Linked DNA regions of Tolumonas auensis DSM 9187. Each later gene encodes a partner of the first gene's protein in a complex. Links are inferred from orthologs where the notes say so. Each region holds a gene or a part of one and is shown on either strand. Other genes may lie near its edges.

Region 1 (8,159 bases):
AACCGCTGGGCGCCTTAGGACTTCTGGAAGATACTGCTCATCAGTTAGCCATGGTACAAGGCACCCCGGAAATCACGATCAATCAGCCTACCATGCTGGTTTTTGCCGGTGATCATGGCGTTTCAGAAGAAAAAGTCAGCCTGACCAGCAGTGATGTCACGCGTCAGATGGTACTGAACTTCCTGGCAGGCGGTGCCGCCATTAACTGTTTATGCCGCGCCAATAACATGGCATTAAAAGTCATTGATGCCGGTATTAAAACGCCGATCAACGATGATCGCCTGATTATCCAGCGTATCGGTACCGGAACCCGTAATCTGGCCAAAGAAGCGGCCATGGCCGAAGAAGAGGTTCTGCTGGCACTGGAATATGGCCGTCGACTGGCAAAACAGCTCGCCGCAGAAGGCTGTAATCTGCTGGCTTTTGGTGAGATGGGCATTGGCAACACCACCCCCGCCTCCTGCATTATGGCCGCGCTGATGAATAAACCTGCGGCAGAATGCGTGGGTCGTGGCACCGGGATCAGTGATTCTCAGCTTAAACACAAAATCGCGATTACAGAAACCGCCCTGGCACGCATCGGCAGCAAAAATGATCCGCACAATGTATTGCAGGAAGTCGGTGGTTTTGAGATTGCGCAAATCACCGGGGCCATGTTAGGTGCCGCAGAAGCCGGGATCAGCATCCTGGTCGATGGCTTCATCACCACGGCATCTGCATTACTGGCGGCAAAATTCGCGCCTGCCTGTCGCGATTACATGCTGTTTGCACACTGCTCCGGCGAACAAGGCCACCAGGCCATGCTGGAAGCACTTGGTGCAACACCATTGCTGCAACTGGGATTACGTCTGGGCGAAGGTACAGGTGCCGCTGTGGCTTTACCTCTGCTGCGCTCTGCAGCTGAGTTCTATAACAATATGGCCAGCTTTGAAAGTGCCGGGGTAACGCTGTAATGGAGAGCCACCCATTGCCTCTGAAGGTAAAACAATGAACTCGTCTTATCAGAGCGCAATTATTGATTTACTGCGTCATGGAACGATTGCCGGTGACCCCGGATTATATGGCCGCACAGATATCGCACTGAGTGAATCCGGATGGCGGCAGATGCAGCAATCAGTAAGCATTGATCTGCAGTACCAGCAGGTGCTCAGTTCTCCCCTGCAGCGGTGTCACCGGTTTGCCAAAGATTACAGCCGGCGTCACGCTCTGCAGCTGACCACTGATCCGCTGTTACAGGAAATGAATTTCGGTACCTGGGACGGACACACATTCGATCAGTTACAACCCCGCTGGCCGGAACTGGAAAAATTCTGGCAAACACCCGCAGAAGTAACACCTCCGGAAGGTGAATCGTTACTTGGCTTTAAAAACCGGGTTGAACAGGCATGGCAAACGCTGTTACAACAATGCCGGGGGACTCAGACGCTGGTCGTTACACATGCTGGCGTGATACGAATGATCCTCGCACAGCTTTTATCCGTAGATTGGCAATCAGCTGACTATTATCAGCGCCTGCGGATTGATTACGGCTCAATAACACGGATACAGATCCTCTACACAGAGGATGGCATTTATCCGCAAATCCGCTTTATTGGGCGGCCATCCCCCGCCATCTGACCGGAGTAATTAAATGGAAGATAACAGCGAACGCCAGCAACGGTATCAGGCCCGCCAGCAACGACTGAAAGAAAAAGTGGATGCCCGTATTGCTGCCGCACAGGATGAGCGCGGGCTCATGATTGTGATCACCGGTGATGGCAAAGGCAAAAGCACCTCCGGTTTTGGCACCGTAACACGTGCTGTCGGTCATGGTATGAATGCCGGTGTGGTGCAATTTATTAAAGGCACCTGGGAATGTGGTGAACGGGTATTATTACAAAAAGCCGGCGTTGAATTTCATATCATGGCGACCGGCTTTACCTGGGAAACACAAAACAAGGAAAAAGATCAGCAAGCTGCGCAGCTGGTGTGGCAGGAAGCAAAGCGGATGCTGGCATCTGATAGCTACGATGTCGTGTTATTAGATGAACTGACCTATATGGTCGCCTATCACTATCTTGACGTGGATGATGTTGTCACGGCATTAACTAACCGGCCACTGCACCAGCATGTGATCATCACGGGTCGCGGCTGCCATCGGGCTCTGCTGGAGATAGCTGACACCGTCAGTGAAATCAAAAACGTCAAACATGCCTTCGACAGCGGAATCAAAGCACAAAAAGGTATCGACTGGTAATCGTCGCATTCCATCGTGCTCATGGTTACCATTTTAGAAAACTGAATTACAGGACTTCTTCATGCTGCAGTATCAGATCATTCCCGTAACCGCCTTCCAGCAAAACTGTACTCTGCTCTGGTGCGATGAAACCCATCAGGCAGCGCTTATTGATCCGGGTGGTGATATCGAAAAACTGCTGCAGGCAGTAGAGAAAAATAATCTCACGCTGACCAAGCTGTTACTCACCCACGGTCATCTTGATCATGTTGGCGGCGCAGACAAACTGCGTAAACGTACCGGCTGCCCGATCATCGGACCGCATCAGGCCGATGCGTTCTGGTTAAATGCCCTGCCCGCGCAGTCGGAAATGTTTGGTTTTGCACACACCGATGTGTTCACTCCGGATAACTGGCTGACGGAAACAGATACCGTCACCGTCGGCAATCTGGAGTTACAGGTGCTGCATTGTCCGGGGCATACACCGGGGCATGTGGTTTTTTATCATGCAGACAGCCAGCTGGCGATCGTCGGTGATGTCCTGTTTAACGGCTCCATCGGCCGGACGGATTTCCCGCAGGGCAACCACACCGATCTGATCAACGCCATCACCCAAAAACTTCTGCCGCTGGGTGATGATGTCAAATTCATCCCCGGTCATGGCCCTATGTCGACACTGGGTCATGAGCGCGTCAGCAACCCGTATCTTTGTCAGCCTGTCTGGTAATTGGTGCGTCCTCAATGCCGGGGGGCAGGTATTGAGGCTTATACCAGCAGATGCAGCCTTTCCTTCAGATTGTGCTGCATCAGTTGCAACATATCGCTGAGTTGCGGATCTTCATGTCGCTCACGCAGCATATAGATCCCTATTGAATTGGTTTTCTGATTTTCCGTAAGCTGCAGACTGACAATGTTAAACTGGCTGAAATAACTCTCCATGCTGCCCGGAAAAAACAAGATCGCATTGGTTCCTTCCAGCGTTTCAATGCATGCCTCCATCGTATTACTGGAATAAACGATTTTTTCCGCCATATGCACCGAGCTGCCATATTCTTTCAGATATAACTCATCCATTACGTGGTAATAACGGCTTTCATTCGGCGTCAGATGTATTGCCGGATAATCCTTCAAATCATCTGCGGTACATGACCGTAATGCCAGCGGATGCGCCGCTCGGACAAACGCTTTATTAGTGACCTGATACAGCGGAATAAAAAGTACGCCCGCATTGCGGTTGAGACCGTAAATCTCATTCCCGACGGAAAGATCCAGATCACCGCTCAGCAGCTGATCCATCAGCCGCAGATTATTCCCGACCTCAGTATGGATATTTGCCGAAGGATGTCGCTGCCGGTACGTTCTGACACTGTCACGCACAAACAGATGCCACTCTGCATGGCCTGATCCTACTTTCAGTTCACGCTCCAGACGCTCTTTCAAAAACTCAATTTTGGTGAGTGTATTGTCATGCAGACGCTGCATGATGCGCGCCTCTTCCAGGACAACATGCCCGAATTCAGTCAGCTCCACCCCGCTGGAAGAACGGATGAGCAACGGCACGCCGAGCGATTCTTCCAGCCGTTTAATATTGATACTCAGGGTGGATTGATTCATGCAAAGTTTATTTGCCGCATGTGTCACATTTTTGAGAGTAGCTACTTCGAGGAATTGCCGTAAAACCTTGTCCATGATCACAGCTCTTGGTTATGAAATTGATTTAATCAATGCCTAAGCCAAAAACTACCATTTCCGCTATGCCTGCGCACTCTCTAATATCGTTTGCAACCAGGGTTTTTCACCAAAACTGTTTTTTCAGGAGAGAATTTCATGACAACCAAGATCGTCCTTATCGGTGCAGGCAGTGCTCAGTTTGGTTATGGCACACTGGGTGATATTTTCCAGAGCAAAACACTGGCAGGCAGTGAAATCGTATTACACGACATCAACCCGAAAGCATTGGCATTAACCGAAGAAACTGCCCGTAAATTTGTTGCGGAGCAAGATCTGCCATTCACCATCCGCGCTACCACCAACAGAAAAGATGCCCTGAAAGGCGCAAATTTCATCATGATCTCCATTGAAGTCGGCGATCGCTTTGCGCTGTGGGATATGGACTGGCAAATACCACAGCAATACGGCATTAAACAGGTTTACGGCGAGAATGGCGGTCCGGGCGGTCTGTTCCATTCCCTGCGCATTATTCCGCCGATTCTGGCGATCTGTGAAGATATCGCAGCTATCTGCCCGGATGCCTGGATCTTCAATTACTCCAACCCGATGAGCCGCATCTGCACCACCGTACACCGTAAGTTCCCTGAACTGAACTTTGTCGGCATGTGCCACGAAATCGCCTCGCTGGAACGTTATCTGCCTGAAATTCTGAATACACCGTTCAGCAATCTGGCCGTACGCGCCGGTGGTCTGAACCATTTCAGTGTGCTGCTGAATGCCAATTACCGTGACTCAGGCAAAGACGCTTACGCCGATATCCGCGCCAAAGCGCCAGCTTATTTTGAAAAATTACCGGGTTTTGCCGATATTCTGAGCTATACCCGCAAGCACGGAAAACTGATTGAGACCGAAGGTGCTACCGAGCGGGATGCCATGGGCGGTATCGACAGTGCGTATCCTTGGGCAGACAGAACACTGTTTAAAGAAATACTGGAGAAATTTAACTATCTGCCGATTACCGGTGACAGCCACTTTGGTGAGTACATCCGCTGGGCGTATGACGTCAGCGATCATCGCGGTATCCTCGATTTCTACGCCTTCTACCGTAACTACCTGGGTCATGTTGAGCCGAAAATCGAACTGAAACTCAAAGAACGCGTCGTCCCGATCATTGAAGGCATACTCACCAATGCCGGTTATGAAGAGGCCGCAGTGAATATTCCGAACAAAGGTTATATCAGACAACTGCCGGGATTCATCTCTGTTGAAGTACCGGCAATTATCGACAGCAAAGGCGTACATGGCATCCAGCTGGAAATGCCGGCAGGTATCGGTGGGTTGTTAGCGAATCAGGTGGCAGTCCATGATCTGACCGCAGAAGCGGTTCTGAATCAGTCACGTGAGCTGGTAATACAGGCATTGCTGGTTGATTCTGTAAACGATAAATGCCGCTGCATCCCGGAACTGGTTGATCTGATGATCTCCCGGCAGTCCCCTTATCTCGACTACCTGAAATAATCAGTCAGCACGGATACAAAAAAGGCGTAACGTCAGGTTACGCCTTTCCCATTTAGTTATCTGTTAGTTATCTATTTCATCCAGATATTTTTCAACTTCAGCATCTGTTTCAGCATCGCTCTTACTGCCCATTGCAGCCGCTTTCTTACCCTGTACCTTTGCTTCCTGATACTGCAGATAAAAATCGCGGGTCGTGATATATGGATCAAAGGCATTATCAATAATTGATTCCTGATCGATCACTTTAGAGCGCGCATCCAGACCGGAAATCGCAAATTTCGCAAGGGTTACTGGTGTCGTCATATAACTGTATGGCCAATACAGATTATCAACCAGCTGACCAATACCGCTACGAACTGTCATCGGACCGGCCACCGGGATCATAAAGTACGGCCCCTGTGTCATTTTCGCCCGACCCAAGACTGTCGACATACTCATTTCACGCCGCTCAATGCCCATATCCGTGGCAATATCAAACAGCCCAAGCATACCGACTGTCGAATTCAGGGAGAAGCGGGCCAGACTGGCACCGGAATGCTTAAACTCACCGAGCAGCAGGTTATTGACCGTATTGTTAGGCTCATCCAGGTTAGCGACAAAATTGCTGACACCGGTACGAAACGGTGCAGGAACCCATTCCACATAGCTGTGTACTACCGGTCTCAGAACATTCTTATCCAGAATGTCATAGTTAAACCACCACATAGCACGGTTGAATGTCGGGAATGAATCCGTAGAACCACCCGGACCGGAAGGGTAATCAGCTGAAATATGCGTTGCCAGAATATCAGTCTGTGCAGGCGCGCTTTCTGCCGTGGTCGCGGCATATGCCGCAGAAGAGAAAAATCCACACAATAGAACTGATAGCAGTTTTCGGATTGGTATCATGATAGCGTTTCAGTAATGTCGTTGAGGCAGACGTAATACGGCTGCACGGTTCAATCGCCTGACGAAATAACATTATATCAGGCGATCGCATGGGATGCGGAAGAATACGATCCATTATCTGATTTCAGATGTCAATATCAACCATCCGTACCGGCCAACGCTCAGCGTGTACGCGGACAGATTTCATCTTCCGTAAAGAAAAACTCAATTTCACGAGCTGCAGACTCTGATGAATCAGAACCATGTACCGCATTCTGGGTAACCGAGATCGCATGATCAGCGCGTATAGTTCCGGCCTGTGCTTTTTCCGGATCGGTGCTACCCAGTAATTCACGATGACGGCGGATCGCATCCTGACCTTCCAGCACCTGAACCACTATCGGGCCAGATGTCATAAATTTCAGCAGGTTATCGTAGAACGGTTTGCCCTTATGCTCAGCATAGAAACCGGCTGCCTGTTCCTGGGACAAATGCAGCATTTTCGCTGCGATGATATGCAGGCCTGCGCACTCAAAACGGTGATAAATCTCACCAATAATATTTTTTGCCACTGCATCAGGCTTGATGATTGAGAAAGTGCGTTCAATAGTCATGCTATGTCCTTGTATCATCATCGATATTTCTATTTGTTTACTAAGTTATGACGAAACAGGTTGTGCTGCAATTGAAAAAATTGTGTTAATGATAAGTTGATCTGATTTTAGAACATTTGTAGCAGGGAGAGAGAAATGCGCCGGAGGATAACGCCGCGACCACCGGGGCCACGGCGCTGAATGAGAGACTATTTTAATGACCGCAGCCAGCGGGCAATGGTTCTTACACCATGACCTTTCCCACCCGGAGCCCACAACTCATTGGCATTTTTCTGGAATGAAGCAGACAGGTCCATATGCACCCAGCCCTTCACTTCTTCACGCACGAATTTTGACAGGAACGCCGCTGCAGTCGTCGCGCCAGCCGTGCCTTCAGCGGAAGATACGTTACCGATATCCGCATAAGAAGAAGTTAATTGCGTGGTATGCCATGGTTCCAGCGGTAATGGCCATGCCTTTTCATTTTCCGCTTTCGCGCACGTCACAATAGCCTGTGCCTGTTCATCCTGTAAACTGAATACGGCATGATAATCACGCCCCAATGCCACTTTCGCCGCCCCGGTCAGGGTCGCTGCATCAAGAATATACGGCGCACCAGTCGCACTGGCATCCAGTAAGCCATCAGCCAGAACGAGACGACCTTCCGCATCGGTATTCAACACTTCGACGCTGACGCCATTACGATAAGTCAGAATATCGCCCAGTTTAAACGCATTACCGCTGACCAGATTCTCCGCACAGCAAAGCATAAGTTGTACACGGTGATTCAAGCCCTGACGAATCGCAAGTGCCAGCGCACCCGCCAGCATAGCGGCACCGCCCATGTCAGACTTCATCGGCAGCATCATGTCCGACTCTTTCAGGCTGTAACCGCCGGAATCAAAGGTAATGCCCTTACCGACCAGACAGGCGGTGATCGGAGCATCCAGATCGCCGGTCGGGTTGTAATCAAGCTTCAGGAATGCCGGTTCATGCGCACTGCCGCGGCCCACATTGTAAATACCGGTATAACCCAGTTCCTTCAGCGCCTCGCCGGACAGAATATGGTAATTCACGCGTTCCGGTGCCTGCTTAGCCACAAACTTCGCTGCTTCAGTCGCTAATGCAGTGGGATATAAATTTTCAGGCGTTGCGTTGGTGATCTCGCGGATCCAGCGGGTCGTTTCCAGTAAGGCATCCAGCTGCTGTTGTTCTTCCGCACTCATGTCACCAAGGTCAAGCTGTTGTCCGCCACGCGGATTATAGAAACCCTGACAAAACGCATAACGACGTTC
Region 2 (3,828 bases), 1.0 Mb from region 1 along the record:
CCATGGTATTCAGGAAATTTGCTGTATCAACAATCTCCGGTTCGCGGGCCGCGTTTTCAATAATGGTCTTGCCTTCAGCCAGCGTTGCGGCACACATGATAGTCACGGTAGCGCCGACACTCACTTTGTCCATGACAATGTGAGCGCCTTTCAGCCGACCATTCACCGATGCTTTAACGTAACCTTCTTCCAGCGTGATCTTGGCACCGAGTTGCTCCAGTCCATTGATATGTAAATCAACAGGACGGGCACCGATAGCACAGCCACCCGGCAGAGATACCTGTCCCTGACCAAAGCGGGCAACGAGAGGTCCCAGCGCCCAAATGGATGCACGCATGGTTTTCACCAGATCATATGGCGCACAGAACACATTTACCGGACCGGCATCAACATGTACGGAGCCATTTCGTTCGACACGGGCACCCAACTGGCTCAGCAGTTTCATGGTGGTGTCGATATCACGAAGCTTAGGCACGTTCTGGATTTCTACTGGTTCTTCGGCCAGCAAAGCAGCAAACAGGATGGGCAGAGCAGCATTTTTGGCACCGGAAATAATAACCTCTCCGGTGAGCTGGGTTGGCCCCTGCACACGAAATTTATCCATAATGACGATTTCTCAATATTCAGACTTCATAGCGCGGCAATCCGCGCTGACTCAATAACCGTTCAGTTTACGATCACGTTGCCACTCTTCCGGAGTGAACGCCTTGATACTCAGGGCGTGGATGGCATTGCTGGCAATATGTTCCTTCAGCGGAGCATAAACGGTTTGCTGTTTTTTCACCCGGCTCATACCGGCAAACAGGGAAGAAACGGCAATGACTTTATAGTGACCGTTTTCACCCTGTACATATAACTCGTCCAGCGCGAGAGCGGCCCGAAGAATACTCTCAATCTCGGTTGGATGCATAATCATTTCTCGTTTATTGCGATGAGGCCAGATCGAATAATGCACTGACGCCATATAATGAAATCAGCTGCACTAATTCGGGTGATGCGCCCTGTACTAACAGACGCTGATTGGTTGCCTGACAAGCCTGAGCCCACTTGACCAGAAAAGCGACGCCCGCCGAGTCAATCTTATTGACGGAACTGACATCAAGCTCATTCTGTCGGAACAGCTCCTCCCTTCCCGGCCACAATTGTGTCACCTGGACGGCATCAAGATTGCCAGTCAGTTTCATGACTGTTTACCCGGTAAAGTAGCCGGTTTTAAATTATGTTGTTCCAGCATATTGCTGACACTATCAATCCCTTTCTGACGGATAGAACCACCCAGCTCAGACTGTTTGGAAGAAAGCAGACTTACACCTTCAGCAACCATATCAAACACTTTCCATTCGCCGGTTTTGCTGTTCTTCCGTAGCTGAAAAACCACATTAATTTCAGGTTTACCCGGATCAATGACCGTCACTTTTACAGAGACCTCTTTCTTGGTATCCAGCGGCTGGCTCTGTTCTACCTTGATAGTCTGTTTATCATATTTTCCCAGTGCATCGGCGTAAGTCGCTACGATGTAATCGGTAAATGCTGAAACAAAACGATCTCGTTGTGATGGCGTTGTATTTTTCAGCTCTTTACCGATCACTTTATACGCCGCAAACTTGTTATCTACATAAGGTAATAACTCTTCGCGAATAATCGTCCGCAGATGATTCGGATTTTGCTTAACCTGAGGAGCATCCTGCTCCAGACGAGTGAATGTCTTTCCTGCCGCTTCTTTGACCAGCAGATAGGGATCTTGTGAATTAATAGCGAATGACTGTGCAGAAACCAGTAACAGTAACCAGACAGCACAACGGTTTACCCACTTAAACATTGCGTGACTCCTTAGATGCTTTAGTTATTAGTATCTGTTGCAGCAGAAGTCTGGCCATCAGATTTGCCATCCGCCTGCCCGTAGACAAATTTGCCAATCAAATCTTCCAGTACCATCGCTGATTTGGTATCTGAAATCGCATCGCCGCTTTTCAGTATTTCAGTTCCCATTTCTTCATCAGAAAAACCGGGGGTAATACCAATATACTGCTCGCCTAATAAGCCGGAAGTCAGAATGGCTGCCGTACTGGTGTCAGACAACTGGTTATAGTTTTCGTCGATCTGCATTTCCACTTTCGGTGTAAACGATTTGGCATCAATCGAGATATCAGATACCCGGCCAATCACGACACCACCAATTTTTACCGGAGATCTGACTTTAAGACCGCCGATATTATCAAAATTGGCATACAGCGAATATGTATCGCCCTTATTGCCAAAGGTCAGGCCTGCTACTTGCAATGCCAGCATGACACCGGCAAATATACCCGCCAGCATGAAACACCCAACCAGAAACTCAATTTTGCTGAACTTCATCGCTCTCACCTGAACATGACGGCTGTCATTACAAAATCCAATCCCAATACCAGCAACGAGGCGTGAACTACTGTTCGTGTGGTCGCCTGACTGATTCCTGCTGCCGTTGGCAGACTGTCATAACCATTAAATAAAGCAACCCAGGTGACGACCAGTGCAAACGCTACCGACTTGATAATCCCCTGAACAATATCTTCCTGCCAGTCCACCGATGCCTGCATCGCTGACCAGAAACCACCCTCATCAGCGCCGAGCCAGTCAACACCGACCAGTTTGCCACCAATAATACCGATAAAACAAAATATCAGAGACAACAGCGGCAGGCTGATCGCCCCGGCCCAGAAGCGTGGCGAGACAATCCGGCGTAGCGGATCAACTGCCATCATTTCCAGACTGCTCAGCTGTTCGGTCGCTTTCATCAGACCAATTTCTGCGGTAAGCGCCGATCCGGCACGCCCGGCAAATAATAAAGCAGAAACCACCGGACCAAGTTCACGTAACAATGACAGTGCCACTAATGGTCCGAGAGATGCTTCAGCACCAAAATCCACCAGCACCCGGTATCCCTGAAAGCCAAGCACCATACCGATAAACAGACCTGAAACCAGAATAATCAATACAGACTCAACGCCAACGACATAGAGTTGCTGAATCAACAACGGGAAATGTTTTCTCGGTTCTGGTCGTCCAACAAGTGCCTGATACAACATGATGCCGGCACGTCCGGTCGCCGTCAGGCTTTGTATGCCACGCCGTCCGAGACGGCTGATTAAATCGACCAACATCTAAAGTTCCTGTAACAATTCAATGGCCGGATAGTGGAATGGCACCGGTCCATCAGGTAAACCCTGCACAAACTGCACTACTTCCGGATTACCTTCACGGCGCAACTCTTCCGGCGAGCCATGCGCCACAATACTATGATTTGCTATCAGATAGACGTAATCCGCAATGCTCATCACTTCAGCCACATCATGCGATACGATAACGGATGTAATCCCCATTGACGTGTTTAACTCGCGGATCAGTTTTACCAGCACCGCCATCGTGATCGGATCCTGGCCGGCGAACGGTTCGTCATACATGATCAATTCCGGATCCAGCGCTATCGCCCTGGCCAGTGCCGCGCGACGGGCCATACCGCCGGAAAGCTGGGATGGCATCAGACTGGCCGCACCACGCAATCCCACCGATTCCAGTTTCATCAGCACGAGCGTACGGATAATCTCTTCCGGTAAACGGGTATGTTCACGTAACGGATAAGCGACATTGTCAAAAACACTGATCCCACTGAATAATGCGCCGCTCTGGAACAACATACTCATACGTTTACGGATAGCATAAAGATCGCGTCGGTTTAACTGAGGAATATCGGCACCATCGAACAGGATCTGCCCGTGATCCGGCTTCAGTTGCCCGCCGATCAATCGCAGCAAGGTGGTTTTACCGATACCACTGGGTCCCATCAGCGCA

What was found. Proteins that work in one complex are often made in the same cells at the same time.
Region 2: the proteins of TOLA_RS10225 (region 1) and mlaC are in contact, whole or in part, in a cryo-EM structure (PDB 8I8X), measured with the Escherichia coli proteins. The link is inferred for Tolumonas auensis DSM 9187 from one-to-one orthologs.

The regions. Positions count from the first base shown.
Region 1 is NC_012691.1:2,194,246-2,202,404, forward strand. Bases 4,381-7,314 are described here. They hold TOLA_RS10225 (MlaA family lipoprotein), read right to left. Parts: upstream 6,293-7,314; coding sequence 5,468-6,292; downstream 4,381-5,467. Other genes in these bases: TOLA_RS10220 (family 4 glycosyl hydrolase), read left to right, coding at 4,381-5,404; ndk (nucleoside-diphosphate kinase), read right to left, coding at 6,454-6,885; pepB (aminopeptidase PepB), read right to left, coding at 7,074-7,314. In the rest of the region: cobT (nicotinate-nucleotide--dimethylbenzimidazole phosphoribosyltransferase), read left to right, coding at 1-953; cobC (alpha-ribazole phosphatase), read left to right, coding at 988-1,617; cobO (cob(I)yrinic acid a,c-diamide adenosyltransferase), read left to right, coding at 1,631-2,236; TOLA_RS10210 (MBL fold metallo-hydrolase), read left to right, coding at 2,298-2,942; TOLA_RS10215 (LysR family transcriptional regulator), read right to left, coding at 2,981-3,904; more of TOLA_RS10220, read left to right, coding at 4,043-4,380; more of pepB, read right to left, coding at 7,315-8,159. UniProt on the Escherichia coli protein: Involved in a phospholipid transport pathway that maintains lipid asymmetry in the outer membrane by retrograde trafficking of phospholipids from the outer membrane to the inner membrane.
Region 2 is NC_012691.1:3,213,856-3,217,683, forward strand. What follows is about bases 1-2,945. They hold mlaC (phospholipid-binding protein MlaC), read right to left. Parts: upstream 1,820-2,945; coding sequence 1,181-1,819; downstream 1-1,180. Other genes in these bases: murA (UDP-N-acetylglucosamine 1-carboxyvinyltransferase), read right to left, coding at 1-604; TOLA_RS15015 (BolA family protein), read right to left, coding at 656-910; TOLA_RS15020 (STAS domain-containing protein), read right to left, coding at 924-1,184; mlaD (outer membrane lipid asymmetry maintenance protein MlaD), read right to left, coding at 1,840-2,355; mlaE (lipid asymmetry maintenance ABC transporter permease subunit MlaE), read right to left, coding at 2,361-2,945. In the rest of the region: more of mlaE, read right to left, coding at 2,946-3,140; phospholipid ABC transporter ATP-binding protein MlaF, read right to left, coding at 3,141-3,828. UniProt on the Escherichia coli protein: Involved in a phospholipid transport pathway that maintains lipid asymmetry in the outer membrane by retrograde trafficking of phospholipids from the outer membrane to the inner membrane.